One region of the Massilia consociata genome, then DNA from elsewhere that is predicted to be linked to it. Evidence: predicted binding sites of a transcription regulator. Region 1 holds the regulator's gene; each other region holds the start of a gene.
The links. The regulator LexA, encoded in region 1, represses DNA repair genes until DNA is damaged. The targets are predictions, from matches to a motif close to ACTGTATNNNNATACAGT.
Positions count from the first base shown of each region.

Region 2: a site for LexA is predicted at 5,699-5,716, ahead of ACFFJK_RS01250 (ATP-dependent helicase). Genes of this name have one in related genera too.
Region 3: a site for LexA is predicted at 6,948-6,965, ahead of ACFFJK_RS14130 (error-prone DNA polymerase). Genes of this name have one in related genera too.

Region 1 is NZ_JBHLWP010000013.1:55,935-65,857, forward strand. Features, by position in the region: gene ACFFJK_RS13625 (bifunctional diguanylate cyclase/phosphodiesterase) at 1-2,018, opposite strand, end outside; gene ACFFJK_RS13630 (inorganic phosphate transporter) at 2,177-3,187, opposite strand; gene ACFFJK_RS13635 (DUF47 domain-containing protein) at 3,210-3,836, opposite strand; gene ACFFJK_RS13640 (replicative DNA helicase) at 3,956-5,341, opposite strand; gene rplI (50S ribosomal protein L9) at 5,462-5,914, opposite strand; gene rpsR (30S ribosomal protein S18) at 5,952-6,242, opposite strand; gene priB (primosomal replication protein N) at 6,287-6,577, opposite strand; gene rpsF (30S ribosomal protein S6) at 6,619-7,005, opposite strand; gene lexA (transcriptional repressor LexA) at 7,435-8,067, shown strand; gene ACFFJK_RS13670 (tetratricopeptide repeat protein) at 8,144-8,866, opposite strand; gene ACFFJK_RS13675 (cystathionine gamma-synthase family protein) at 9,137-9,923, opposite strand, start outside.
Region 2 is NZ_JBHLWP010000001.1:265,643-275,565, forward strand. Features, by position in the region: gene ACFFJK_RS01205 (erythromycin esterase family protein) at 1-155, opposite strand, end outside; gene ACFFJK_RS01210 (hypothetical protein) at 167-997, opposite strand; gene ACFFJK_RS01215 (phosphoribosyltransferase) at 994-1,707, opposite strand; gene ACFFJK_RS01220 (Hsp20/alpha crystallin family protein) at 1,906-2,376, opposite strand; gene fghA (S-formylglutathione hydrolase) at 2,547-3,389, opposite strand; gene ACFFJK_RS01230 (chromate transporter) at 3,472-4,062, opposite strand; gene ACFFJK_RS01235 (chromate transporter) at 4,059-4,658, opposite strand; gene ACFFJK_RS01240 (hypothetical protein) at 4,733-4,909, opposite strand; gene ACFFJK_RS01245 (hypothetical protein) at 5,112-5,327, shown strand; gene ACFFJK_RS01250 (ATP-dependent helicase) at 5,743-7,827, shown strand; gene ACFFJK_RS01255 (SIR2 family NAD-dependent protein deacylase) at 8,074-8,922, opposite strand; gene ACFFJK_RS01260 (phosphohydrolase) at 8,909-9,556, opposite strand; gene glpD (glycerol-3-phosphate dehydrogenase) at 9,678-9,923, shown strand, end outside.
Region 3 is NZ_JBHLWP010000013.1:171,237-181,159, reverse strand. Features, by position in the region: partial or broken gene ACFFJK_RS14155 (ATPase domain-containing protein) at 1-1,006, opposite strand, end outside; gene ACFFJK_RS14150 (alpha/beta hydrolase family protein) at 1,190-1,390, opposite strand; gene ACFFJK_RS14145 (TonB-dependent receptor plug domain-containing protein) at 1,514-3,943, opposite strand; gene ACFFJK_RS14140 (M61 family metallopeptidase) at 4,166-5,995, opposite strand; gene ACFFJK_RS14135 (PhzF family protein) at 6,092-6,913, opposite strand; gene ACFFJK_RS14130 (error-prone DNA polymerase) at 7,025-9,923, shown strand, end outside.

The DNA.
Region 1 (9,923 bases):
CGCGGCTGGTAATGCACGATGAACTGGTGCTGGTCGAGTGCATTGCGCAGCTCCATCTCCGTTTCCAGGCGGGCGCGGATCGCCTCGAAGTAGCGCGACTGGAAGAAGCGGAAATTGCCCTTCCCTTCCGTCTTGACCGAGTACATCGCGATATCGGCATTCTTGAGCAGCGTCTGCGCATCGTCGCCGTGCTCGGGGAACAGGCTGATCCCGATCGATGCGTTCAGCACGTGGGTAGTGTGATGCAGGTGGAAGCCGTCGCGGAAGGCCCCGAGCACGCGGCCGGCAACGTGCTCGACATCGTCCTCGCTGTCGATGTTTTCCAGCACGACCACGAATTCGTCGCCGCCCAGGCGCACCACATGGTCGCGCGGACGCACCGCGATCTTCAGGCGCTTGCCGACGGTGCGCAGCAGTTCGTCACCGGCCGCGTGTCCGAGCACATCGTTGACGGTCTTGAAGCCGTCGAGGTCGATGAACAGCACGGCGAGGCCGTGCCCGCCGGCGCGCGCCGCCTCGATCGCGCGCGGCAGGTACTGCTGGATCCAGTAGCGGTTCGGCAGGCCGGTGAGCTCATCCGAATTGCTCCTGCGCTCGAGCTCGGTCAAGTGGGCCTTGCTTTCGCTGATGTCGCGGATCGTGACCGCGAGGTCGTCGCCGGCGCGCACCGCCTTGTAACGGATCCACAGCGCTTTCAGCAGCGTCTCCGGCGCCCCCCTTACCGGGATTTCCTTGTCGAACAACCCGGTCTCGAGTGCCTGGCACAGCCGCTCGCAGGCCGCATGAAACAGCTCGCCCTGATAGAACTCCGACAGGCGGTGCCCCACCACCTGCTGCGTCTGCTTGCCGAACATCGCGGCGCCGTACTGGTTGCAGTCGACCACCTCGAAATCGACGACACGGCCGTGCGCGTCGCGCAGCGGCCGGTGGATGAAGAAGCCCTCGCCGGCGTCCTCGGTGGCCAGGCGGTAGGTGGCGCGGATCGTTTCGATCTGGTGCTGCTTCCACTTGGCATGCACGTAGAAGCTGGTGGCCAGCAGCGCGGCCAGCGCGAGCCAGGCGGTGTTCCACCAGGCCCGGTTGAGCGCATCCTGCCGGTGGTCGCGGAAGGCCGCCATTGCCGAGTATTCGTCCACCCCGACCAGGCCCACCAGCCCCAGGCCCGGGATCGGCCGCCAGCCGGTGATACGCGCGCGGCCGTCGGCAAACCAGCTGCCGTCCAGGCGCATCACGCCTTCCGGCCTGTCCGCAGGCGGCGGCGCGAGCAGGAAGGGCGCGCGCACCGAACTCACGCTGCCTCCCTTGCGGCTGGCGCGCACCACGCCGTCGTCCCCGATCACCCCGACGAAACCGTGCTCGCCCAGGATGGGTTCGGTGTAATGCTGGGTAAAGAAGGAAGGCAGCACGGAGAGCATCACGATGCCGTTGAAGCGCCCGTCCGGCGCAAGCTGCGGGCGCGAGAAGACGATCACTTCGCGGTGGGTCAACTCGCCGATGATCGGATCGCTGACGTACAGGTGGTCGCCCTGGGAACGCTGCTGTGCGGCGAAGTAAGGCTTGTGGCTGAAATTCCGGCCCAGGACGGCCACTTGCGTGCCTGTGACGACCACCCCGTTGCGGTCGAGCACACCTGCGGCGGCAATGTTTTCTTTCGCGAAGATGCCCGCCTCGATGGTGCCGGCCAGCTCGGTTCGTCCGCCGGAAACGGTCCAGTTGTGACGCAACAGCAGCAGGAAGCGGTCGGTGTCCTCGATCGAGCGCTGCGTGCGCTGGACGAAACCCCGCGTATAGGCGTCGACCCGCTGCACGAGTTCGGCCTGCCGTTCGCGCCGCTCGTGCTCAATATCGAGTAGAACATAGCCCCACAGCACGATTCCAGCGGTAAGCACGATTGCCGGCCACACCAGCAGCAAGGACGCCCGTTGGCGCAGGAACGCCAGGAGCGGGTGCAGGTGGCCGAAGGCCCGCCGGGCCATTGCGGCGCCGGCCGGCTTCGCCTCGTCGGTACGCGGATTCATCGGTGGTCCTGCGTGGCATGGGCAGCGGCGAACCAAGTATAACCCGCAGGCCCGGCGCGGCAAGGCCGCACGGAGCGCCGCACAGCATGCCGCCCCCAACGAAACAAGCCCGGCATTGCCGGGCTTGTTTCATGGAGCTGGCGCTGTTACATGGCGCCTTACATGATCTTGGTACCGATCCACCATGCGATGGCGGCCATGAAAGCCGACGCCGGAATGGTGAAGATCCAGGCCCAGACGATGTTGCCGGCGACGCCCCAGCGCACCGCCGAGGTCTTGCGCGAGGCGCCCACCCCGACGATCGCGCCGGTGATGGTGTGCGTGGTGGAGACCGGGATGCCAAAAAAGGTGGCCATCAGGAGCGTCATGGCGCCGCCGGTCTCCGCGCAGAAACCGCCCACCGGCTTGAGCTTGGTGATCTTCTGGCCCATGGTCTTGACGATGCGCCAGCCGCCGAACAGCGTGCCGAAGGCGATCGCGGCGTAGCACGAGATGATGACCCAGGTCGGCGGCATCGCGTCGTCCGGGCTGGTCACGCCGGCCGCGATCAGGAGCATCCAGATGATGCCCATGGTCTTTTGCGCGTCGTTGCCGCCGTGGCCGAGCGAATAGCCCGCCGCCGAGGCCAGCTGCAGGCGACGGAACCAGACGTCGACCTTGCGCGGCGTCGATTTCACGAACATCCATGACACCAGCAGCATGATGCTCGATCCCAGCACGAAACCCAGCAGCGGCGCGACGACGATGAAGGCCACGGTCTTGAGCAGGCCGCCGGCGATCAGCGAGCCGGTACCGGCCTTGGCCACCGCGGCGCCCACCAGGCCGCCGATCAGCGCATGCGACGAGGACGACGGAATGCCGTAATACCAGGTGATCAGGTTCCAGGTGATGGCCCCGACCAGGGCCCCGAAGATGACGTAATGGTCCACCACATCGGCGACGATCGTCCCCTTGCCGATGGTCTGCGCCACCTTCATGCTGACCACGAAGATTGCGATGAAGTTGAAGAAGGCCGCCATGGCCACCGCGGCCTGAGGTTTCAGCACGCCCGTCGACACCACGGTGGCGATCGAGTTCGCCGAATCGTGGAAGCCGTTCATGAAGTCGAATACCAGCGCCAGCAGCACCAGGAAACCCAGCACGTAAATGCTGATTTGTAGAGATTCCATAATTGTTCTTGTTCTTGGCGCGTTATGCGTTTTCGACGACGATGCCTTCGACGATGTTGGCGACGTCTTCGCAGCGGTCGGTGACGGTTTCGAGGATCTCGTAGATCGCTTTCATCTTGATCAGGTTGCGCACGTCCGGTTCGTCGCGGAACAGCTTGGACATGGCGGCACGCATCACGTGGTCGGCGTCGGACTCGAAGCGATCGATCTCTTCGCAAATGGCCACGATCTGGTGGGCGTTGCCCATGTCGTGCAGCAGCGCGACGGCCTCCTGCACCTTCATGCAGGCCGACAGGCACAGTTCGGCCAGGCGTGCGGCTTCCGGCGTCACCGCGTGCAGGTCATACAGGGAAACGGTCTGGGCAGCGTCTTCCATCATGTCCAGGATGTCGTCCATGCTGGTGATCAGCTTGTGGATGTCGTCACGGTCGAGCGGCGTGATGAAGGTCTTGTGCAGCAGGTCGACGCAGGTGTAGGTAATCTTGTCCGCTTCTTTCTCGATGCTCTCGACGGCGTGGGTGCGGGTTTCCAGGTCGTCGAAGTGGGTCATCAAGCCAACCATTTCCTGCGCGCCCTTCACGCACAGCGCGGCGTGCTGGTTGAACAGGTCAAAGAACTTGCCCTCCTGGGGCATTAGGCGTCCAAACATTTTATTCTCCGTTGTGAATCTCTTGGGACTTCGAAACCGCTGCCACGGCTGGCAGCGGCAAAGTTAACCGGCTTGGCGCCGGCTTTATTTAGATACGTCGCTAGGCACTTCTTTGGAGCTTAATCGCCCTGGTAGATGGCGAGGTTACCGCTGTAGTTGCCGAACTTGGTGTAGGAGCCGATCCAGGTAAGGCGAATTGCCCCGATCGGGCCGTTACGCTGCTTACCGATGATGATCTCGGCGGTTCCTTTATCGGGCGAATCGGGGTTGTAGACCTCATCGCGATACAGGAAGATGATGACGTCGGCATCCTGCTCGATAGCGCCGGATTCGCGCAGGTCGGACATGACGGGACGTTTGTTGGGACGTTGTTCCAGCGAGCGGTTCAGCTGGGACAGCGCGATGACCGGGCAATGCAGTTCCTTGGCCAGGCCCTTCAGGCTTCGCGAGATTTCCGAGATCTCGGCCGCGCGGTTGTCGCCCGGCTGGCTGCCCTGCATCAGCTGCAGGTAGTCGACGATGATCAGGCCCAGCTTGCCGCACTGGCGCGCCAGGCGTCGTGCCCGGGCGCGCATCTCGATCGGGTTCAGCGCCGGCGTTTCGTCGATGTAGAGCTGGGCGTCGTTCATCTTCTGGATGGCGTGCGTAAGGCGCGGCCAGTCCTCGTCGTTCAGGCGGCCGGTACGCAGGCGGTGCTGGTCGAGCTGGCCGACCGAACCGAGCATACGCATGGCCAGCTGGGCGCCGCCCATCTCCATCGAGAACACGGCCACCGGCAAGCCGGCTTCGATCGCGACGTTCTCGCCGATGTTGACCGAAAATGCGGTCTTGCCCATCGACGGACGGCCGGCGACGATGACCAGGTCGCCCGGCTGCAGGCCGGAAGTCATGCGGTCGAGGTCGATGAAGCCGGTCGGCACGCCGGTGATCTCGCCCTGGTTCTCGCGCGAGTACAGCTCGTCGATACGTTCGACCACCTGCGTGAGCAGCGGCTGGATCGGGTTCCAGCCCTGAGCGCCTCGGGCGCCCGACTCGGCGATCGCAAAAATCTTCGATTCGGCTTCGTCAAGCATCTGCTTGACTTCCTTGCCTTGCGGGTTGAAGGCATTGCCCGAGATCTCGTCGGCGACGGTGATGAGCTTGCGCAGGATGCCGCGGTCGCGCACGATCTCGGCATAGCGGCGGATGTTGGCCGCCGACGGCGTGTTCTGCGCCATCGCGTTCAGGTATTGCAGGCCGCCGACTTCCTCGGCCTTGCCGAGCATGTTGCAGGCCTCGTACACCGTGATCACGTCCGCCGGCTTGCCGGCGTTGATCAGGCGGACCATCTGCTCGAAGATGATGCGGTGGTCGTAGCGGTAGAAATCGTCCGCGTGCATGAAGTCGGCGATGCGGTCCCACGCCGCGTTATCGCGCAGCAGGCCGCCGATGACGGACTGTTCTGCCTCGATGGAGTGCGGTGGAATGCGCAGGGAATCGACTTGCGGATCGGCTGGAGAATTCATGGCGGGCATTATACCTTCTCCTGTCATGCGGCTGTCATAATTGCCGCGTTTTTCAGGACGCAAAAAAAGCCGGGCGAACCCGGCTTTTTCATTTATACAACAGTTGCTTACGTCAAAGACTTAAGCAGCTTCGCCGACGACGGCGATGGTGATGTCCGAGACGACATCGGTGTGCAGCGCGACGGCAACCGGGAATTCGCCGGTGGTCTTCAGCGGGCCGGTCGGCATGCGAACCTGCGACTTCTCGACCGGGAAGCCTTGCTTGCTCAGGGCTTCGGCGATGTCGAAGTTGGTGACCGAACCGAACAGACGGCCGTCCACGCCCGCCTTCTGGGCGATGGTGACGGTCATGCCGCTCAGCTTGTCGCCTTGTGCCTGGGCAGCCGACAGCTTTTCAGCTGCTGCTTTTTCCAGTTCGGCGCGCTTGACTTCGAATTCAGCCACGGCGGCCTGGGTAGCACGGCGTGCCATCTTCTGCGGGATCAGGAAGTTACGTGCGTAACCGTCCTTGACCTTGACCACGTCGCCCAGGTTGCCGACGTTAACAACTTTTTCCAAAAGGATAACTTGCATGTTTTTTCTCCAGGATATTCTGAACTGACCGACGCGATTAAGCGTTGTGCAGGTCGGTGTACGGCAGCAGCGCGAGGTAGCGTGCGCGCTTGATGGCGGTGTCGACCTGGCGCTGGTAGTGCGCCTTGGTGCCGGTCAGGCGTGCCGGCATGATCTTGCCGTTTTCCTGGACGAAGTCCTTCAGGGTGTCGACGTCTTTGTAGTCAACCTGTTCCACGTTTGCTGCGGTGAAGCGGCAGAACTTCTTGCGCTTGAACAGCGGGTTCTGCTGTTTGCGCTTGAGTTTTTCTTTAGCTTTGTTTTTGTCGAACTTTTTACCGAATGCCATTTCGAGGCTCCTGTATCTGTAATCTAACGCGCCGTAGTCGTCGACTATGCGGCACTGAAATCAATAATGTGAAACACCAAGGCTTTGCTGTTGCGGTTTTTCCGTGCGAGGAAGCCGTCGAACCGGTACGCGGCGCCGAGTTCGGCGCCGGCCAGCCTGCCCGAAATCTCGCCCGCGGCCAGCGCGGGGACTTCGAATGCGACCAGCCTTGCGACTCCGGCCTCTTCCTGCTGCGAACTATGCGACAGGATGGCACCCACGATGGGGACGCCGGCCGGGGTGTAACGCAGCACATCCCGCTCCGCGATGGTCGCGATGAGCTGAAGTTGATTCACTGCGCTGGTTCTGGGACTTCCTGGAAAAACTCAGTCAACAATCAAGCAGCGGCGGCCGGGGCAGCGGCTGCTGCTTCCGCGCGGTGGCTCTTGGCTGCGTCTTCGCGCTGCACCGACTTCATCATCGGCGACGGAGCGGTTTCGGCCTTCTTCATCTTGACGGTCAGGTGACGCAGGACGGCATCGTTGAACTTGAATGCGGTTTCCAGCTCGACCAGGGTCTCGTTGTCGCACTCGATGTTCATGCAGATGTAGTGAGCCTTCGGCAGCTTCTGGATCTGGTAAGCCATCTGGCGGCGGCCCCAGTCTTCCACGCGATGGATGTTACCGCCGCGGGTGGTCACCGTGGTCTTGTAACGCTCGATCATCGCCGGAACCTGCTCGCTCTGGTCCGGATGGACGATAAAAACGATTTCATAATGACGCATGCAACACTCCTTGAGGACGTTTAAACAAATGCCCACCTCGGCGTCAAGACGAGTGTGGGAAGGGAAAGCCTGCCATTATAGCCGGAAAAAGAGGCGGTTGGGAACTGGGGTTGTTGTTACAGGGGACGCGTACGCCAACGTGAAGCAACGAAATTGGGTTCCGGCCTTCGCCGGAAGTCGTAGGCCCCAATGGGGCATACGACGGCTTTCAGGACTCGGGCAAGGCTGGGCGCAACCGGAGTTTGTAGCAATAGCACGTCGTTCCCGCGAAGGCGGGAACCCAATTTGCGTGCATCGCGCCACAGTCCGCGCTGACCGCAACCCGCATTGCACAATTTTTTTACACTTTTCCCGTGTTTGCCCTTGCGCATATCAGAATACTGTACAAAAATACAGTCTGCTCTTACAACCATTTGCCGTAACACATCCATGCTCAAGCTCACTGCAAGGCAAGAACAGATCCTTAACCTGATCAAGGAAGCGATCGAAAACACCGGCTTCCCGCCGACCCGCGCCGAAATCGCGGCCGAGCTGGGCTTCAAGTCGGCCAATGCGGCCGAAGAACACCTGCAGGCCCTGGCGCGCAAGGGCGCGATCGAGATTTCGCCGGGCACCTCGCGCGGCATCCGCCTGGTCGGCGCTTCCGTCGAACAGGTCCCGATGGTGCCGCCGGCGCTCATGATGTCGCTGCCGCTGGTCGGACGCGTGGCTGCCGGCTCGCCCATCCTGGCCCAGGAACACGTCGAAGCCACCTATTCCGTCGATGCCGCGATGTTCTCGGCGCGTCCGGATTTCCTGCTGAAGGTCAAGGGCTGGTCGATGCGCGATGCCGGCATCTGCGACGGCGATTTCCTCGCCGTGAAGAAGATCGACAGCGCCAAGAACGGCCAGATCGTGGTCGCGCGACTTGGCGAGGAAGTCACCGTCAAGCGCTACCGCAAGACAGGCAGCCTGGTCGAACTGCTGCCGGAAAATCCTGATTTCAAAGTGATCCAGGTAAAGCCGGAAGACGAGTTCGCGCTCGAGGGGCTGGCGGTTGGACTGATGCGCAGCTGGCACTGACATGCTGACACTGCGCTTCTAAAATCGGGTTCCCGCCTGTGCGGGAATCCCATTTCGGCGAGTAGCCTCCAACGCTTCACTCCCCTCTCTTCTTCGCCTCCTGCAAGCCCTTCACCATCGCGTTGTGCTCGGCCACATATGCCTCGGTCGCCGCGCGCCAGGCCGCGAAATCGGCGAGCACCAGCTTCGAGCTCACCTTCGCTTCCTCGGTGAGGTTGGACTGCAGCTGGGTCAGGTAAGCCGTCGACTGCTCGGTCTCGTCCTTGTTCATCAGCTTGGCGATATCGGCCGGGATGCGCTTGGTCAGCGGCATTGCCGCGTTCAGGTTGGTGACGAATTTGTTGTAGCACTCCTGCCACGCGGTCACGGCATTGCCGATGCGGTCGATGTCCGTATTAATCTTCGACATCGCCGGAATGCGCGGCGCCACGCAGCGGAACTCGCCTGACTTCAGGTCTTCCCCGTCGTAGCCCTTGATCCAGTAGTCGATCTCGGCGCGGCGCTTGACGCGCTGGTCCATCACGTCGAGCGACGCGGCTGCGACCTTGTTGCCCTTGGCCGCGGCCTTCTTGAACAGCTCGCGCGCCTTCGCCTCGTCCACCTGCCCCGCTTCACCATACCAGACCATCTGGCCGAGCGCCTGCTGGGCTTCCGGATTGCCGGCATTGGCCAGCTTCGTGTAGATCTTTTGCGCCTGCGCGTAGTCCTTCTTGGCGAACAGGGCGTGCGCATCTTCAAGTTCCCCGGCAAAGGCGGACCCGCACAGCAGCAGGGATGCAAGGAACAGCTTGGTCTTCATGGCAGGTGATGAAAGAGGAAAGAATCCCATGATAGCGGCAATCCCCCGCCCCGCTCAACCGCTGAAACAAAACGGCGACCACAGGAGCCGTTTTGACGACGGCGACCACCGGAGCCGTTTTGACGACGGCGACCACAGGCGCCGTTTTGACGACGGCAACCACAGGAGCCGTTTTGACGACGGCGACCACAGGAGCCGTTTTGACAACGGCAACCACAGGCGCCGTTTTGACGACCGCAGCCTGCGGCCGCCGGAGAGCGCGCCGACCGCTCAGGCGTCGAGCGCCTGGCGGAAATCCATCAGCAGGTCGTCGGTATCCTCGATGCCGACCGAGACCCGGATCAGCGACTCGGCGATGCCCATGCTGGCGCGCCGCTCCGCCCCCATCTCGAAGAAGATGGTGTGCGCCACCGGGATCACCAGGGTGCGGGTGTCGCCCAGGTTGCTGGCCGGAATGCCGAGCTTGAGGCGGTTCAGGTAGTCAAAGGGGTCGATCGACTCCACCAGCTCGAAGCTGAGCAGCGAGCCGCCGGCGCGGAACAGCTCCCGCGTGATGCCGTTCTGGGGATGCGAGGCCAGGCCGGGATAGTACACGGCGGACACGCGCTCGTCCGCCTCGAGCATCTGCGCCAGCGCCAGCGCATTGCTGCTGGTGCGCTCCATGCGCAGCGCCAGCGTTTCGGCGCCCACCGCGATGTGGTGCGCCGCTTCCGGCCCGAGCGCCGCCCCGAAGTCGCGTAGCGCCTTGGCGCGCAGCTGGGCCAGGCCCTGGGCTGCTACCGGCTGCTTGCGGAAGTTGGCCGCGATGTGCGGGTAGGCGCTCCAGTCGAACAGGCCGGTGTCGGTCAGCGCGCCGCCCAGGGCATTGCCGTGGCCGCCGATCGACTTGGTCAGCGAGTTCACCACCAGCCCCGCGCCGACCGTTTTCGGGCGGAACAGGTAAGGCGTGGTCATCGTGTTGTCGACCACGTACAGGATGCCGCGCGCGCGGCACAGCTCACCGATGCGCGCCAGGTCGGCCACCTGGGTGCGCGGATTGGCGATGGTCTCGACGAAG
Region 2 (9,923 bases), on a different contig from region 1:
TAGAACTCGGCCGTGCCGTGGGTGGCTTCGCCCAGCAGGACGAAGCGCGCGTCGCCGACCAGGTCCAGCAGCGGATCGTAGTCGGACGCCGCGCCGGACAGCGGGTGGGCGGCGGAGCGGATCACGCCGGTTTCATAGTCGGTGACGGTCGCCATGGCCCGGTACTTTAATGCAGGTAGCGGCTGCCCTGCTGTTCGGCAGCGGGCGTGAAGGGCACGTCCTCGACATCGGTGGCGAGCTTGTTGCTGTAGCCGGCGCCGGTCCAGGTCGAGGTGCCGCGCAGCAGGCCGCCCAGGCCCTGGGTGCGCCCGCTGCTGCGTGCGAGCAGGGCCAGGCCGGCCAGTCCGGCCAGCAGCCCGAGCGGCGAACGGCGCACCAGGCCGAGCATGCCGATGAGGCCGCCGCCGACCAGGGCGGTGTTCGAGCCGCGCGGACCGCTCACGCTGTCGCCCAGGCCGTGCAGGAATTGCGACAGGCGGCTCGGCTCCTGGTAGCGCGCATCGTAGCGGCGGTCGGATTCGTAGCGGTTGTGATGGCTGTCGCGGTGGCTGTCGCGGTAGCTGTCGTGGCGCGGGGCCGGCGCGCGGCCCGTGTCGGAGATGGCGCGTTCCATGCCGCGGCCGGAGCCGGAATCGAGCCGGTCCATCGTGCGCTGGGCGGCGTATTCGGTGCGGTCCCTGGCCTGCCTTGCGCTGTCCTGCAGGCGCTCGACCATGGGGGCGGTCGTGGCATGCAGCCGGCTGGCGCCGCGGGCGAGGGCGTCGGCCGCGCTGTCCTTGACGGCGCCGATGCTGCCGGCCGCGCTGTGCAGCGCGTGGCTGGCGCTGGCGCCGGTGCGTGCGCCCGCTTCGCGCAGCGTCGACAGCGCGCGCCTGCGGCGCGTCGCACCCCGCTCGGGGTCGAGCAGGTACATCATCAGGGCGCCGGCTGCTGCTGCACCTATCCATTTGCCGACGCTGCCCACGTCGGTTGCCGTCTCGGTTGGTATCGGTTTCATGTCCGCTCCTTTCTGTTGTTCTGGTTGTCATGCTCCGGGCTGCTGCCGCGCACGGCAGGCGTGGCCCATGCCTGCGCCAGCAGGTCCTGCACTTCCTCGTCGCTCGTTTGTCCGAACGCACGGTAAAACTGGCCCACCGCATGGAAGCGGGGCGGGGCGAGCGGGCAGACGACCTCGTTGGCCTCCTGCTCCAGCCGCTGCACGGTATCGGGCGCGCCCACCGGGGCCGCCACCACGATACGCTCCGGTCCCTGTCGCCGTACGACCTGCACCGCCGCCAGCATGGTGGCGCCGGTCGCGATCCCGTCGTCGACCAGGACCACGCAGCGGCCCGCGATCCGGGGTGGCGGGCGTCCCCCTCGGTAGAGGCGGTCGCGCCGCCCGAGTTCGGCCAGCTCGCGTTCGGTCACCTGGTCCACCTGTTCCTGCGTGACGCCGAGCAGGCCCGGGACGCCCGGGTGCAGCACACGTACGCCGCCGCTGCCGATCGCGCCCATCGCGTATTCCTCCTGGTGTGGCATGCCGAGCTTGCGCACCAGCAGGACGTCGAGTTCGGCGCCGAGCGCGCGTGCCACCTCGAAGGCGACCGGAACACCGCCGCGCGGCAGGCCCAGCACGATGACGTCGCCGTGCCCGGCGAGATGGGCCAGCGCGCGCGCCAGCTGCCTGCCGGCGTGAAGCCGGTCCTTGTAGCCCTGGGTGTCGAACATGGTGCGGCGAATCCAGCGTGAAACCGTAAAGTACAAAACAAGCGACAAAGCAAGCGCAGCTGCACGGCACACAGCAGGGCAGCTGCCCGGTACAAGGTAAAGCACAGCCGCATCGCGCCACGGCAGGGCGCCGCAACGCGATGCGCGGACCACCTGGCGGCGGTCCGCTGGCCGTTGACGCGATGGCCGGAGGAATGCCTACTGGATGGTCAGCCGGCGTGCTTCAGTGCCCTGCTTTTTCGGCAGGCTCAGCTGCAGTACGCCGTTCTCGAGCCGCGCCTGCGCCGAAGCATCGTCGACTTCGGAGGGCAAGGCGAAGCTGCGCATGAACTTGCGTGCGGTACGTTCAGCATACACCACGGTTTCGCCGTCCCGGCGTTCGTTTGCCGTGCGGCATTCTGCTTCGATCGTGATGCGCTGCCCGTCCACCGAGACCTTGATGTCCTCCTTCGACACACCCGGCAGGTCGGCCTGGATCTCGTAGGTCTTCTCGGTTTCGGTCACGTCCAGGCGGGGTGCCGCGGCGCCGTCGCCGGTCCAACGCTGCCCCTGGGCAAGTGGGGAGAAGAAGTCTTCGAACATGCTCTCGACCATGCGTCCGAACTGGTCTTCGACTGCGCCCGGACGGTAGGCCGGCAGCGAGGGGGTGCCCCTTCTGATCAGATTCATGATGGCCTCCATGGATGAATATTGATGTTCGCCGGCGGATGCCGGCAATGTCTTTATAGGATGGGAGGAGGCGGATTTCAAGCGGGCCCGGCGAGAGCGCGGAGGGCTTGCGCATGGGGGGTAATACAGGATTTCATGCGCCAGCCCTAGCCCATATGAGGCGCAAGTGGTCAACCCAGCAGTCGGCGATGGAAACGCAGGTGATCCTCGACGAAGCTCGAGATGAAGTAATAGCCGTGGTCATAGCCCGCATGGCGGCGCAGGGTCAGGGGCTGGCCTGCACGGGCGCAGGCTTCCTCGAAGGCATCCGGATACAGCTGCTCGGCCAGGAATTTGTCGGCCAGTCCCTGGTCGATGAGGATGCCGCCGGGGAAGGGGGCCGTCGTCATGTCGTTCATCAGTTCGGTCGCATCGTAGGCCCGCCATGCCGCCTCGTCCGCACCCAGGTAGCCGCCGAAGGCCTTCTTGCCCCAGGGGCAGCGCATCGGCGCGGCGATCGGGGCAAAGGCCGAGACCGAGCGGAACAGGTCCGGATTGCGCAGCGCCAGCATCAGGGCGCCGTGGCCGCCCATCGAGTGGCCGAAGATGCCGACCCTCGCCGGATCCGCCGGCAGCGTGGCCAGTACCAGTTGGCGCAGCTCGAGGATGTGGCTGTACATGCGGTAGTGGCGCGACCATGGCTCCTGGGTCGCATCGACGTAGAAACCAGCGCCCGCGCCGAAATCCCAGCTGTCGGTTTCGCCCGGCACGCCGGCGCCGCGCGGGCTGGTGTCCGGGGTCACCAGGATCAGGCCTTCCTGCGCCGCCACGCGCTGGGCGCCGGCCTTGATCATGAAGGTCTCTTCGGTGCAGGTCAGGCCGGCCAGGTAGAACAGCACCGGCAGGCGCTTGCCTTCGGCGCCCGGCGGCAGGTAGACGGAAAAGCGCATCGGCAAGCCGATGACCTCGGACGCGAAGGAGTAGAAACGCTGGACGCCGCCGAAGCAGGCATGTTCGCTGAGCAGTTCAGGCATGGGTATCGTGTTAAGGATGACAATACCGCCAGTATGCCCTGCGCAGCGCCAACCTGCCAGTCAGACGACATTCAGACGCACTTCAGACAAACCCGAGCGCACCGAGCACGGCGCCGGCGCCGAGCATCCATAGCAGGTGCAGGCGGGTGCGCCAGATCACGAGGCAGCTCACGCCGGCCAGCAGCCAGAGCGGCCAGCCGCTGCGCTGCGGTCCCGCCGTCGCCAGCAGCCAGCTGGTTGCCAGCAGCATCGCGATGACGACCGGCGCCATGCCCTGCTTGAAGGCGCGCACCGCGCGCAGCTCGCGGTTGCGGTGTCCCCATTGCGCTACCTGGTAGGTAAAGATGGTGGAGGGCAGCATGATGCCGACCATGGTCGTGAGCACGCCAGCAAAGGCGGCGAGGGTGCTGCCGGTGTTCATGCCCACATGCCAGCCCATCAGTGCGACGAACAGCACGTTCGGTCCGGGCGCGGCCTGGGCCAGGGCGATCGATTCGCTGAACTGGGACTGGCTCAGCCAGCCCTTGTCCTCGACCAGGTAACGGTGCATGTCGGAGGTGGTCGAGATGGCGCCGCCGAGCGACATCAGCGACAGCATCAGGTAATGGACGAACAGGCTCAGCCAGTCGCCCCAGCCAAGGACGAGTGCGGGCGCCGCCCCGGAAGCGGTCATGGTCGCAACCTGCGCCAGGCGAGCAGGCAGCCGAGGCCGCCGAGCGGCGGCAGCACCCACACGAGCGGCACGCGCACCCACGCCAGCAGCACGAAGCCGGTGGCGGCAATGCCCGCGCACCAGGCCAGCGGCATCGCGTTCTTCGTCAGCGCCGTGGACAGCTTGAGCCCGGCTGCGGCGATGAGCCCGGCCGATACCGCCGCCATGCCGCGCAGGGCGCCGGCCACCGCCGGATTGTCTGCAAACCGTGCATGGACCGCCACCAGCACCAGCACCACGACCAGCGGCACGGCCAGCAGTCCGGCCAGGGCGCACATGGCGCCGGCCAGGCCGTACCAGCGCGCACCGATCATCATCGCCAGGTTGACCACGTTCGGGCCCGGCATGATTTGCGCCACCGCCCAGTCTTCGATGAATTCCTCCTGCGTCAGCCAGCGCTTGCGCTCGACCATTTCGCGCTGGACGACCGGCAGCACGCCGCCGAAGCCTTGCAGGGCAAGGACGGTGAAGGATACGAAGACGTCGGCCAGCGAGGTGGGACGCGGCCGGTCGGCGGGCAGGCCGGTTGGGGGCGGAGCGGTAGCGGGTACTGTCATCCCGGCATTATTACTGGATGGCGGCCAGGCTGTCCACGCGCCGCGTCGCCGGGCGGGCTTGCCCGCCCGGGTATTCAGCCTCCGCCGATGCCGCGCATGACCTTGCCGCTGCCGCCGCAGTTGGGGCAGGGCTTGCCGTCGGCCAGCTTGCCGCTGCCGGAGCAATCCTCGCAGATGTCTTCGCCGGCGCCGGGGGTGCCCGGTTCGGCTTCGTCGCCGGGGTTCATGTCGGGATCGGTATGCATGTTCATGGAAACCTCGCTCGTGTTCGTTCGGTCACAGGTCCGGCCAATTGTAGGCAACGTGCGCAACCGGTGGCGCAGCGCTGAGAAGCGAGTGGGCGCCAAGCATAAAAGTAGATCCAGGTGTTTGATTTATCCCTGATATTGACATTGATCGTTCTTGGGCCATACTCATGCAACGCAGCCCTCCACTCCCTGAATGGCCGGGAACATGATGCAGCCAGACGCCGTCTTTCCACGTACCGATGCGCGGCGCGACTTCCGCCAGCGCGATATCGTCGACCTTGCCCTTGCGCTGGCGCCTGCCTACGGCACCATGTCCGCATTGGAATACCTGAAATCCCACTGCGTCGATGCGCGCGTCATTGCGCGGGTGTTGCTGGAGCCGGGCCGACGCCGTAGCGACCGGCTCGCCCAGCCGGCATGAGTCACCGCCTGGCCTTGGCCGCGCGGCGCAAGTCCCCTACCGCTTATACACATTAATTTCCCAAGAATAATTTTACTGCCGTGGGTGATGCGCACGCGAGACAGTGACGTAAACCCTTGATTTATGGGGTTATCAAAGCTGCCTTCCCAATAGGCAAATTGTTGAAACCCGCATGTATGGCCGCGTTCGCCATGTCAAGTCCCCGCTTTTCCACATAGTTATTCACAGACTTTGTGGATATCCGGAAAACTTTTTATAGATCCGCCACTTAGCGTGACTTCTACATGTAATGCATGACGAATTTTCATCGTTGCCCGAGCCGCCTTGCGTGGCCGCCGCAGCGCACGCGCGGGCGGGACTTGCGTGTTGGAACTGGATAAATGTACAGTATGTCATTTCCCGCGTTGTCCACATGATGCCCGCCGTTCTCGACCCGCCCACGACCGACGACCCTTTCGCCAGCCTGAACGCCGAACAGCGCGCAGCCGTCGAGCATGACATCGGCGCAGCGCTGGTCCGGCCGCTGCTGGTCGTTGCCGGCGCCGGCTCCGGCAAGACCAATACGCTGGCGCACCGGGTGGCGCGGCTGATCCAGTCCGGCGCCGATCCGCAGCGCATCCTGCTGCTGACCTTCTCGCGCCGTGCAGCGGGAGAAATGGGCAAGCGCGCCAGCGGGGTGCTGCAGCGCCTGCTGGGCAAGGGCAGGACGCAGTCTCCGGTCACGCTGCCCTGGGCCGGCACCTTCCATGCGATCGGCGCGCGCCTGCTGCGCGACTACGCGGGCCGCATCGGCCTGGTCGACTCGTTCACCATCCACGACCGCGGCGACGCCGAAGACCTGATGGGATTGGTGCGCCACGAGATCGGCTTGTCGAGGACGGAAAAGCGCTTTCCGCTGAAAGGCACCTGCCTGTCGATCTACTCGCGGGTCGTCAACAGCCGCGAGCCGCTCGACAAGGTGCTGCAGTCGACCTTCCCGTGGTGCAGCGAGTGGGAGGGGCGGCTCAAGACCCTGTTCGGTGCCTACGTGGATGCCAAGCAGGAACAGAACGTCCTCGACTACGACGACCTGCTGCTGTTCTGGGCCGAGATGGTGGCCGATCCCGAGCTGGGCCCCGAGATCGGCGCGCTGTTCGACCACGTGCTGGTCGACGAATACCAGGACACCAACCGCCTGCAGGCGGCCATCCTTGCCGGCATGAAGCCGGGCGGCGAGGGCGTCATGGTGGTCGGCGACGACGCGCAGTCGATCTACGCCTTCCGCGGCGCGACGGTGCGCAACATCCTCGACTTCCCGAAACAGTTCTCGCGCCCTGCCGAAGTCATCACACTCGAACGCAACTACCGTTCCACGCAACCCATCCTCGATGCCTCGAACGCCGTCATCGCGGCCAGCGTCGAGCGCCATGCCAAGACCCTGTGGACCGACAGGGCTTCCAGCCTCAAGCCCCAGCTGGTCCTGATCCCGGACGAGGCCGAGCAGGCGCGCTGGGTCTGCAACCGCATCCTGGAGCACCGCGAGGCCGGCATCGCGCTGACCCAGCAGGCGGTGCTGTTCCGCGCTGCCAGCCACAGCGCCGCGCTGGAGCTGGAACTGATGCGCCGGAATATCCCGTTCGTGAAATTCGGCGGGCTGAAGTTCCTCGAAGCGGCCCACATCAAGGATGTGCTGGCGGTGCTGCGCTTTGCCCAGAACCCGAACGGACGCCTGGCGGGCTTTCGCGTGGCCCAGCTGATTCCCGGCGTCGGTCCGGCGACGGCCACGCGCCTGCTCGATGCCGTCGGCGAGGCCGCCGACCCGGTCGCGGCGGTCGAGGCTTTCGTGCCGCCAGCGCGCAGCAAGCAGGACTGGGAAGCGTTCTGCGCGCTGTACCGGCGCCTGCGTACGCCGGGCTTGCGCTGGCCCGCCGACATCGAGCTGGTCAAGGCCTGGTACTTGCCGCACCTGGAACGCATGCACGACGATGCCCAGGTGCGCGCCGCAGACGTCGAGCAGCTGGCGCTGCTCGCGGGCGGCCACGCGACGCGCGAGAGCTTCCTGGCCGAGATCACGCTCGACCCACCGGAAGCGACCAGCGACCGCGCCGGGCCGCCGCTGCTGGACGAGGATTACGTGATCCTGTCCACCATCCATTCCGCCAAGGGCCAGGAGTGGAAGTCGGTGCACGTGCTGAACGTGGTCGACGGCTGCATCCCGTCGGACATGAGCACGGGCACCCAGGACGATATCGAGGAAGAGCGGCGCCTGCTGTATGTGGCGATGACCCGCGCCCGCGAGCACTTGCACCTGGTCGTGCCGAACCGCTTCTTCATCAGGCAGCAGGCCCAGATGGGTGACCGCCACGTGTACGCCGCACGCACGCGCTTCATCACGCCGGCCATGCTGAAGCATTTCGAGGAGGCCGCCTGGCTCAGCGCCGATACCCCGCAGGTGCGCAAACCGATGCCGGAAACGGTGCGGATGCTGGTACGGGAGCGCGCCCGGAACGCGTGGAAATGACGGCAAATGCGCTCACGTTGACGACTTATCCCCTACGAACAGATTTTGTAGGAATTTGCCGCATTACACCACACTGCAGGCTTTCGGCTCTTCGCTAAGCGATTGATTTCATGGGATTTTTGTTTTGCCTGCAGAACGGGCATTTTGTTGAAACCCGCATTCCTACTAGGCTTCCGGCTTGTCAAGAGGTGCTTTTCCACACAGTTATCCACAAATCTTGTGGATAGCAAAAAATGCTCAACAAAATCAGTCGTTTAGCGGCGCAATTTGAGAAAGATCAAGAGCTAACGCCGTTGCAATTGACTGCAAGGCAGCAAGTGCATTCATCTCCAATGCAACACCATGGTGGACATCGGCTGCGCGCGGGTTGATCCGGATGAGCGGTACACCTTGTGCTTCGGCCATGCGGCGGACCGACGGGATGTCCACGCCGGCGCCGAGTTCGACCACGGCGAGACGGCGCACGCCTGCCCGCCACCGCGCGAAGCGTTCGTACTGCGCTTCGGTGCGCTCCGGCAGCCAGGCGCTGTCGTTGAACATCAGGATGTTGGGCCGGGCCAGGGCACCGCAGCGCGGACAGTGTGGCAGGGCCGAGACGAGGCGGCATGTGCCCGGGTCGACCTCGGGCACGAAGCCGTCCGCAGGCCAGATATCGTCCGTGCAGGGGCGGGTGCACTGCAGGTGAAGGATCGACCCGTGGCATTCGACGATCGTCTGCGGTGCGAATCCGGCCGCCTGGAATTGCCCGTCCACGTTGCTGGTGAAGACGAATCCGCCCCGCGCCATGCGCGCGGCGATCGCGCGCAGGATCTGGAAGCCGTCGTGCGGCCGGGTTGCGCGGTACAGCGCCAGCCGGTGTCCGTAGAAGCCCCAGGCCAGGTGCGGATCGTTCCCGAAGCTGTCCGGGCAGGCGATCTCGTGGAAGGCCAGGCCAAGGCGGGCCAGCGGCGGGTAGGCGCGCCAGAAGCCGGTCGTTCCGCGGAAGTCCGGCAGGCCCGAATCGACGCCCATTCCGGCGCCGGCCGCGACCAGCACTCCGTCGGCGCCCGCCAGCAGCGCCGCCGCTTCGGCGATGGCGTGCTCACGCGGCTGCATGTCGGGTGGCCTGTTTCAGGCGGTCGAGTTCGGCCAGGAAGCGTTCCGCGGCCAGGCCCGGCGCCCACGGTTCCCATGGCGCGCAGCCGTAGTGGCTCGCCAGCGGGTCCTGCTCCAGCACCTGGGCGCGGATCTTGAGCGTGCGCCGCACTTCCTCGCGCGTCCAGCCGGTCACGTGCACCGCCTCGGTCGCGGCGGCGAGCCGGTCGGCCTGCTTGTGCAATCTGTGCTCCTTCTCGGTCCAGGCCGGCAAGCCGTAGCGCAGGAACACCGCCTGTTCCAGGCGCCGGGTAAGTGCGCGGAAGCCTTCGCCCAGGAACGGCTTGATGACCGACACGGCATCGAAGCCGAGCAGGCCTTCCTCGGCGTCATGCAGCAGTTCGCGCAGTTCCTGCAGCGGGGTGGGGGCGGGCGCCAGCGCGCGCCGCAGCAGCATGACGGCGATCGAGTGCTGGGCGACCGACAGCGGCAGCGGCCAGGCCGAGTGGCCGCCCCAGCGGTAGGTGCGGGCCAGGCCCAGTGCCAGGTCGGCATCGTCCCAGTCGAACGGGGTCGGGTTGAGCAGGTCCAGCCGTTTGCCCGAAGGCATGCGGACCCAGGCGCGTGCGTCGAAGGCGCTGGATGGGGTGTGCATGTGGCGATTTTACACATGGGCCGGCGCATTCTCCGCATAATTGATGCAAGCAAAGACGCTTTGCGGGCGTGTCCTTACACTGGACCGGTTGGGCGGGCCGGCCCGGGCACAGGAGGCGAACATGACGGAAGGTAAGCTGCTGGATCCACAGCCGGGATCGCGGCCGGATGCACGGGGGGATTCGCAGTTGCATTGCGATCTGCTGGTCGTGGGCGGCGGCATCAACGGCGCCGGCATTGCGCGCGACGCAGCCGGACGCGGCCTGCGGGTGATCCTGTGCGACAAGGACGACCTCGGCGCCCACACCTCGTCCGCCTCCAGCAAGCTCATCCATGGCGGCCTGCGCTACCTGGAGCACCGCGAATTC
Region 3 (9,923 bases), 120 kb from region 1:
ATCGATATGGTGGATATGCAGCTGGCCGCTGTCGGCAAACGGTTTGAGGTCCATCCCGAGCGCGGCGCTGCGCGCAAAGAAGGTGCCCAGTCCTTCGTCGAACAGGTAGAACGCCGCCTTCTCGCCGCGCTCCAGCGCCGACAGCAGGCAGCGCGTCGACAGGGTGGTCTTGCCGATGCCGGACGGGCCGACGACCAGGGTATTGGTGCCGCGTACCAGGCCGCCGCCGAGCAGCTGGTCCAGGCCCTCGGAGCCCGTCGAGCGGACCGAGGGCACGAAGGCGGCGTTATGTTCGGCCGCCACCAGGCGTGGATACATCGTGATGCCCCCCCGTATCCAGGGTATAGTCATGGTATCCGCCGCGGAAGCGGATGCCGCGCATCTTGACGATGTTGACGCGCCGGCGTTCCTTGCCGAACTCCTTGGCGATCTGCTCGAGGCTGATGACGCCATGCGCAATGCTGTGCAGGTGCTGGTCGGACTGGCTGGTCTTGTCGTCGAGCAGCAGCACGGTGCAGCCACGCGCGGAGAAGAACTGCTTGAGCGCCAGGATCTGGCGCCGGTAGCGCAGCGGGTTCTGGGCCAGCAGGCGCATTTCCGACAGGCTGTCGAACACGACCCGAACCGGCTTGAATTCATCGACCCGCGTCATGACGTTACGGGTGGTTTCGCCCAGCTCGACTTCGGAGGGGTGGAGCACCGATTGCTGGGCGTCGAGGTCGAGCTCGACGTCGCCGGCCAGCTCGAAGATCGACAGTGCATCGATGCGCCAGCCGTGGCTGGCCGCCACTGCCTTGAGCTCGTCGGCCGTTTCGGACAAGGTGATGTAGAGCCCGCTCTCGTTCCTCGCCACGCCGTCGAGCAGAAACTGCAGCCCGAGCGTGGTTTTGCCGGCGCCGGGCGACCCTTCGACCAGGTAGACCCGTTGCGGTGTCAGCCCGCCGCCCAGGATGTCGTCGAGTCCGGTGATGCCGGTGGAAATGCGCGTGTCTGCAACGGTATTCATAAATCGGCCTATCGATGCCGCGCATGCGCGGGCGGGGTGATGTGTCGGTGGAGCCAACGGGAGATGCAGAGCATTATACGCACGCATTGTGGCACCACCGCGTGGTTTCGTACCTTGCTCAGCCATCGAGGCGGACGAAAGCGGGACGCGCGGCGCCGCCATCCTCTGCCCCGGGGGGCGCCTTCATCGCTGCGCGAACCAGCGCATGATCGCGTCGTACTCCGGCTGCACCTGGGGGAACGATCCCCCTTCCGGCACCAGGCTGTGGTTCGCCGTCGGCACGCGGCGGAACGTCACGTCGCGCCCCTGCGCGCGCAACTGCGCATACATTACCTCGTTCGACAGGATCGGCGAGCCGCGTCTGAAAGGTGTCGATCTTGCCACCCGGTCCGGGCGGGCGCAATGCGGCGTGAATAATGCAGGTGGAGGCGGGTAGAAAAAAGGGCTCCGGAATCGGAGCCCTTCGCATGCCGTCCGGCGCCGGCAGGCGCCTGTCCCCGGAACGCCTCAGAACCGGTGCGACAGCCGCGCGAACAGCGCCGCGCCGTTCAGGCCGAACTGCACGCTCTCGTACCTGAAGCCGTTGTCGGTCTCGTTCGGGTCCTGCGCGCTCGGTTTCACGTCGAAGATGTTGGTGCCGCCGAAGGTCAGCCTGGTCTTGTCGGTGAAGGCCCAGGTGAAGGACAGGTCGCTTGACGTCTTCGGTTCGTAGTACTGGTTCGGCACCGGCGGACCCGAGAAGGTGCCCAGGGTTTGCGGGCCGAAGTGCACGATGCGCAGCGCGGTTTCCAGCTTGCCTTGCGTGTACTCGAAGCCCAGCGTGGCCTTGCGGCGCGGCGCGCCCTGTTCGATGAACAGGCGTTCGCGCTCGGACAGCAGCACGTCCTCGAAACCCCGCAGCGCGCTCGGCGCGTGCACGCCGGTGACCTCGGTCTTGCTGAAGTTCAGCGCCAGGAAGGTATTGAGCTTGCCGGGGCCGAGGTCCATGCGGTTCGACACCGTCACGTCCAGGCCCTGGGTCCTGGTGTCCACCGAATTGACGAAGAACTGGGCCTGGCCCACGCCCAGTTGCTGCAGGGTGGCGCCCAGGGCAGGGTAGTTGTCGGCGTCGAAGCGCCCCGACAGCACGATGCGGTCGTCGATGTCGATACGGTACAGGTCCATCGTCACCGATGTCGCTTGCGCGGGCGACCAGGTCAGGCCCAGGGTAAAGCTTCTCGATTGCTCGTCCTTGAGCTGGGGGATGCCGGCGGCGTCGGCCACGCGGCCGCCGTTCGGCGCCAGCACCACGTCCAGCGGCTGGCCGCTGACGAAGTCGGTGAAGGTCGAGGAGAAGAATTTCTGCTGCAGCGAAGGGGCGCGGAAGCCCGTGCTGGCCGAGCCGCGCAGCAGCAGCGCCGGGTTGAGCCGGTAGGCGCCGGCCAGCTTGCCGGTGGTGGTGGAACCGAAGTCCGAATAGCGCTCGTGGCGCAGCGCGGTCTGCAGCTTGAAGCGCTCGGTGACGTCGGTCTCGATGTCGAGGTAGGCGGCGCTGCTGTGGCGGTCGCTGTCGGTCTCGTCGCCCGGCTGGAAGCCCGGGAAGCCCTGGCTGCCGGCGTTGCCGCCGAAGCCCACGCCGTCGGCGTCGATGTACGAACCCGGTTCACCGGCGAAGATCTTGTAGTTCTCGCGGCGGTGCTCGAGCCCCCAGGCCACGTTCATGCCGTTCATCACGCCGTTGTAGAAGCGGCTGAAGTCGAGGTTGGTGGTGGCCTGGCGGAAGGAAAAGCCGCCCGCATCGAAGGTGCTGGCGCTCCTGCCCGGGCCGCGGTTGATCAGGTCCAGGTTCGCGATCGAGGCGTTGAGCGTATTGGCGATGGTGTACATCATGCGGTTGTAGCCGTAGGTCTGCGACAGGTCGGCGTTCCATTCGCCCACCTGCCAGCGGTAGCCGGCGGTACCCCACATGTCCTCGATGTAGCCGTCGATGAAGGGGACGAAGCCGTTCGGGTACATCGCTGCCGCGTTACGCGAAGGGATGTCCTCCGAGCCCAGGCCTTCGCGCGCCCAGGCGGCCGACGAGGCGTCGCGGCTCTGGGCGCCGACGGTGAAGTACAGCTTGCCCGTGGCTGCCGGGAATTCGCCGTTCAGGTAGACGGTCTCGTTGGTCGCCTTGGTGTCGCCGATGATGCGCGGGTTGCCCGGCTCGGCGCGGTTGGAGCGGCCACGGTCGTAGTATTCGCCGGTGATGCCCAGCACGCCGCCCGCCACCGCCACGCCGCAGTAGGCAGAGGCCAGCCGGTTCTCGCCGTCGCCCGCGCTGTACTGGCCGTACCCAAGCACCGATTCGCAGCCCAGGCTCTTCTTCAGTTCGACGTTGATCACGCCGGCGATGGCGTCGGAGCCGTACTGCGCGGCCGCGCCGTCGCGCAGCACCTGCACGCTGCGGATGGCCATCAGGGGAATCGCGTTCATGTCGGTGCCGGTGTTGCCGCGGTTGCGCGCGCCGAACAGGTTCACCAGGGCCGTGGTGTGGCGCCGCTTGCCGTTCATCAGCACCAGGGTCTGGTCCGAGCCCAGGCCGCGCAGGGCAGCGGAGTCCACCAGGTCGGCCCCGTCAGCGCCGGTCTGGCGCGTGGAGTTGAACGAAGGGGAGATGTTGTTCAGGGCCTGCGCCAGGTCGAACTGGCCGCCTTGCTCGGTGGCCTTGGTCATCGGAATGAAGTCGACCGGCACCGGCGTGTCGATCGAGGAGGAACTGCCGACGCGGCGCGAGCCGACGATGTTGACGCTCTGGATCGTGTCGGCCGCGGCCGGGGTGCCGGCGGCGACTGGGGCAGAAGCGGGCGCCTGCGCAGTGCTCTGGGCGCGGGCGGCGGCGGGATGCAGGCAGGCGAACGCGGCGCCGCCGTACAGTGCGAGCAGGACCGACCGGGGAAGGCGTTTGAGTGTGAGCACAGGTTTCTCCCATGAAAAATTAAATATTAAACAATTGGTTCAAGGAGCACCAAGGTTCTGTACCATTAACACAACATTGTCATTACATAACCTGTGCTTATGCATTACGGCTTGCCGCGCCGCAGCTGCCTGGCAATAAAAAACGCGGCACCGGTACTGGGAACCGGGGCCGCGTCGTGCGTGATGGAGCGTGCGGCCGTGCCGCAGCTCCTCAGGCAGGCATCAAGGTTTTCTCGTTTCTTCCCTTGGCCAGGCAACGCCGAGCCAGGAGGCATTCAGCGCCTTCTGCGCGTTGCTCGCCTTGTCCGCGGCCTGCAGCTTGGTCTTGCCTTTCGGCTGCAGCACAGGCGTCAGCTGCATCTCCACCAGTTCGTCGCGGCGGAACAGGTGCAGCTTGAACGGGGCGGTCTTCGAGAGCGACATCTTGTCGGCGATGTCCTTGGCCGATACGCGCAGGCCGTTCACCGCCACCAGGGTATCGCCCGAGACCACGCCGGCCTTCCACGCCGGGCTGTCGCGCTCGACGACGGTGACCACCGCCGGGTCGCTGCCGTCGCGCAGGGTCCAGCCGGCCCACCATTGCGTTTTTTGCTCCTGGTCCTTCGGCACGTCGACCAGCTTCTTCAGGCCGACCTGGGCGAGCAGGGTGTCGAACGGGATCTCGGCGGTGCCGTCCACGTACTGGTTCCACCAGGCGCTCCAGTCCTGGCCGCTCACGGCGCGCAGCGCGGCGAGCACGTTCGCCACGTCGTAGCCGCCCTTGTCCGTCGAATGCTGCTCGAACAGGATGCGGTGCATGTCTTCCAGGCCGCGCTTGCCGCCGGTCTGGCGGCGCAGTTCGATGTCCATCATCAGCGCCAGCAGCTGGCCCTTCGAATAGATGTTCACCGACGCGTTGCGCGCACGTTCGCCGCCCACCGCGATCCACTCGTCGAAGCTGGCGTCGGCCGCGCTTTGCTGGAAGCGGCCCGGCTGGTGCAGGTAGTCGTCGATCAGCTTCGCGTACTCCTCCAGGAATTCCTCGCGCTTCTGCAGGCCGGCGCGCAGCACGATCAATTCGTCGTAGTACGAGGTATGGCCTTCGGCGATCCACAGCAGGCGGTTGTAGTTCTCGTTCTGGTAGTCGTACGGAACCATTTCCTTCGGACGGTAGGCCTTCACGTTCCAGGTGTGATAGAACTCGTGCGCGGCGGTGCGCAGGAAACCCAGGTACTGCTTGCGCGGCGCGAAGGTCCAGCGCGGCTTCTGGATGACGGTGGAGTTGGCGTGCTCGGTGGCGCCGCCGGCGCCGTCGGTGGCGTGGACGATGAACAGGTAGCGCTGGAACGGATAGTTGCCGCCATAGAGCTTCGCCGTTTCGGCGACGATCTTCTTCAGGTCGGTCATCATCTGCTTGCCGTCGTGGTTGCCGCGGCCCCAGATCGCCAGTTCGATGGTGCGTCCGTCCACCTTGTCGGTGTAGAACTCGTGGATGCCGGTCTCGATCGGGGCGTCGGTCAGCACGTCGTAGTCGGCCGCCACGAAGCAGTGGTCGCAGTCGCCGGAATCCATGCCCGAGCGCGACTTCCAGCCCTGCGGCACCTCCAGCTTCACCTTCACCGGCTCCTTGCGGAATGGCGCGGCATAGACAAACACGCCGCTGGCATTCAGGTAGGCGTGGGTGTCGTCGATGTGGCGGGTGCGCTCGCCCAGCAGGTTGGCGTAGAGCTCGTACTGCACGGTCACCGCGTCGCCAGGCTTGGTACGTACCTGCCAGGTGCCCTTGTCGGTCTTGGACACGGCCAGCGGCTCGCCCTTGGCGTCGAAGGCCTTGAACAGGCGCACGCCGTTGGCCAGGTTGAGCATGTTGTAGCGGCCGGTGCGCCAGTTCGGCATCGAGACGTCCAGCGTGGTGCCTGAGGTCGCCGGGAAGGTCGCGCGCACTTCGGCCAGGTGCTGGGCCGCATCGGTGATGCGCAGATGGTAGTCGACGTCGGCGTGCGCGCTCGCGCTGGCGCCGAACAGCAGGAGGGAAAGAAGCGGGGGAAGGGCGTAGGAAAAGAGTGGTTTCATGTCCGCAGTATGGATGAGCTCAATGAGCGTGCGCGGAAGTGTATACGAGCTTGCCCCGTGCGGATAGCGCCGGCTTTCCGTCAATACGCCCCGCCGCTACAGGCGTGCGGGCCCGCCGCCGATCGATGTGACGACAGCCGCGGGTCCGGCGCGGCCGCCGACGAGGATCGCCCCGTCTTGCTCGACCCGGGTCCGTATCAGGCACGAACGGCCGGTGGCGCGGCCCTGGAGCAGCGTGATGCCGTGCCCGAGCAGCGCCGTGAGCGCGCCTGCCGCCACCCCGGTGGCGCTGTCTTCCAGCGCCGGGTCGAGGTGGTTGAAGTTGCGGCCTTCATGGCACCCGTCATTGCGTCCGTCGTGCAGCCGGCACCACGCGTAGATGCCATTGACGCCCGTATCCTTGCCCCATGCCGTGATCGCTGCCAGGTCCGGGCGCAGGCCGTGCAGCGTTGCGGCATCCGCTACTTCGACCAGCAGCTTGGGGCTGCCCACCGAGGCTACCAGCGGCGGCGATGCCGGTTCGAATCCGGGCAGTGCCAGCAGGCGCGCAAGCAGGCCGGATGCAAGCGGCGGCTGCGCCACTTGCTGCGCCCGCAGGCGCACGAAGAACTCCGCGCCGTCGCGCACCAGGTCCAGGCGCTGGCCGCGCATCGCCGTCGTCACCGACAGCAGGGCCGCCTCGGGATGGCGCGCGAACAGCACATGGGCCACGGCCAGTGTGGCGTGCAGGCACAGCGGGCTGCGCATGTGCGGGTAGTAGAAATCGATCACGTCGCCGTCGAGGTAGACGCAGGTGGTGTTGCGGACCTGCGCAAAGGCCTGCCGTGCCGCCTCGTCCGCGGCATCGCCCTCGATGACGAGTGCGGGGTTGCCGGCGCCGGCGGTTTCGCCAAAACATGTCAACGCACGAATCTTCATGGGTTTTCCTTGTAGCACGGGTCGTGTCGGTTATACTGTGTTTTTATACAGTATTGCTGGTTTGTCCAGCATGGTAGCCCTTGTTATAGCCGATTCTTTCACCGCTCGCCGATGACCGACCCGCTTTCCTCTCCGTCCCAGGCAGTTTCCCAGGTCTTGCCGCCCTATGCGGAGCTGTTCTGCCTGTCGAACTTCTCCTTCCTCGAAGGGGCGTCGCATGCGGAGGAACTGGTGGCGCGGGCGGTGCAGCTCGGTTATTTTGCGCTGGCGCTCACAGACGAGTGCTCGCTGGCCGGCGTGGTGCGCGCCCATGCCGAGGCGAAGAAGGCCGGCCTGCACCTGGTGATCGGGGCCCATTTCCATTTGCAGAACCCGGACGGCACGCCGGCGCTGTCCCTGGTCCTGCTGGCGCAGAACCGCAACGGCTACGGCAACCTGTCCGAGTTCATCACGCTGGGCCGTACCCGCAGCGAGAAGGGAAGCTACTTCCTCACCCCGCAAGACCTGGCCGACCCGGGGCCGGCCTACGCCCACCTGAAGCACATGCCCGACTGCCTGGCGATCCTGCTTCCGGCGTATCCCGCGCACGAAGCGCGCGATGTCGACCGCTTGCACGCGCAGGCCGCCTGGATGGCTGGGACCTTCCCCGGCCGGGCCTGGCTCGGATTGAATCTGCTGCACCGCGCCTTCGACGAAGCGCACCGCGCCACGGTGGAAGAGGTAGGCTGGCAGCACGGCCTGCCGATCACGGCGCTCGGTCACGTGGTGATGCATGTGCGCTCCCGTAAACCCTTGCAGGACACGCTCACCGCCACGCGCCTGAAGAAACCGGTGGCCGAATGCGGCTACGGCCTGGCGCAGAACGCCGAGCAGCACCTGCGCGCGCGCCTGCGCCTGGCCAACATCCATACGCGCGAGGCGCTGGCCGAGACGGTGCGCATCGCGCGCCTGTGCACCTTCTCCTTGGATGAGCTGCGCTACGAGTACCCGGACGAAGTGGTACCGCCCGGCCACGATGCGGCGAGCTTCCTGCGCCAGGAAACCTATATCGGCGCGCACCGGCGCTTCCGCGACGGCATCCCGGCCAAGGTGCAGGCCCAGGTCGAGCACGAGCTGGGGCTCATCGCCGAGATGCGGTACGAGCACTACTTCCTCACCGTATACGACATCGTGCGCTTCGCGCGCTCCCAGCACATCCTGTGCCAGGGACGCGGCTCGGCCGCCAACTCGGCGGTGTGCTACTGCCTGGGCATCACCGAGGTCGACCCGGCGCGCGCCAACCTGCTGTTCGAGCGTTTCATCTCGAAGGAGCGCAACGAGCCGCCCGACATCGACGTCGACTTCGAGCACCAGCGGCGCGAGGAGGTGATCCAGTACATCTACTCGAAATACGGGCGCGACCGGGCCGCGCTGGCGGCGGTGGTGATCAGCTACCGCCCCAAGAGCGCGCTGCGCGACAGCGGGCGGGCGCTCGGCATCGACTTGGCCATCGTCGAAAAGGTGGCCAGGACCCACCACTGGTTCGACAACCGCGCCGACCTGCTGGGACGCCTGGCCGAAGCCGGGCTGGACCCGGAATCGCGCCTCGCCCGGCAGTGGGCTTCGCTGGCGCACAAGCTGCTGAACTTCCCGCGCCACCTGTCCCAGCACCCGGGCGGCTTCGTCATCGCGCGCGGCAAGCTGTCGCGCCTGGTGCCGGTCGAGAACGCCACCATGGCGGATCGCAGCGTCATCCAGTGGGACAAGAACGACCTGGAAGAGCTCGGCCTGATGAAGGTGGACGTGCTGGCGCTGGGCATGCTGTCGATGATGCGGCGCGGGCTGGAGCTGGTGGGCCAGCGCTACGGCAACCTGTTCGAGATGCAGGACATCCCGGCCGACGATCCCGCCACCTACGACATGATCTGCGCGGCCGACACGGTCGGGGTGTTCCAGATCGAGTCGCGTGCGCAGATGAGCATGCTGCCGCGCATGCGGCCGCGCAAATTTTATGATCTCGTCATCGAGGTGGCCGTGGTGCGTCCCGGTCCGATCCAGGGCGGCATGGTGCACCCGTATCTACGGCGGCGGCAAGGCCTGGAACCCATTCATTATCCGAGCCCGGAAATGAAGGTAGCTTTGGCGCGCACGCTGGGCGTGCCGATCTTCCAGGAGCAGGTGATGCAGGTGGCGATCCTGGGCGCCGGTTTCACGCCGGGCGAGGCCGACCAGCTGCGGCGCGCGATGGCGGCCTGGAAGCGCAAGGGCGGGCTGGAACAATACTACGACCGCATCGTGTGCGGCATGCTGGAACGCGGCTACACCCTGGCGTTCGCCGAGGCGATCTTCAGCCAGATCCAGGGCTTCGGCGAGTACGGCTTTCCCGAGTCGCACGCGGCCAGCTTCGCGCTGCTGGCCTATGCCAGCTCCTGGCTCAAGTGCCACGAGCCGGCGGCTTTTCTTTGCGCGCTGCTCAACAGCCAGCCGATGGGCTTCTACAGCCCTTCCCAACTGGTGCAGGACGCGCGCCGCCACGGCATCGAGGTGCGGCCGGTGGACGTCACCGTCAGCGGCTGGGATTCCACGCTGGAGGAGCTGCACCCGGTGGACCGGTCGCGCCAGCCGGCGGTGCGGCTCGGACTGTCCCTGCAGCGCGGCATGAAGCAGGAAGCGGCACTGCGCATCGAGATGGCGCGCGCCATCCGTCCCTTCGAGAGCGTGGCCGACCTGGCGCGCCGCGCCCGGCTCGACCGCAACGACCTGCAGGTGCTGGCCGGCGCCAACGCGCTGCGCTCGCTGGCCGGCAACCGGCGCGAGGCCCTGTGGCAGGCGGTGGGCGCGGTGCCCGACCGCGACCTGCTGCGCCCCACCACGCCGCAGGAGGAAATACCGCAGTTGGCCGCGCCGTCCGAAGCCCAGGAAATCGTCGGCGACTACCGCGCGCAAGGCCTGACCCTGGGCCGCCATCCGCTGGCGCTGCTGCGCGAACAGCTGCTGGCCAGGCGCTTCATGCCGGCGTCCACGTTGATGG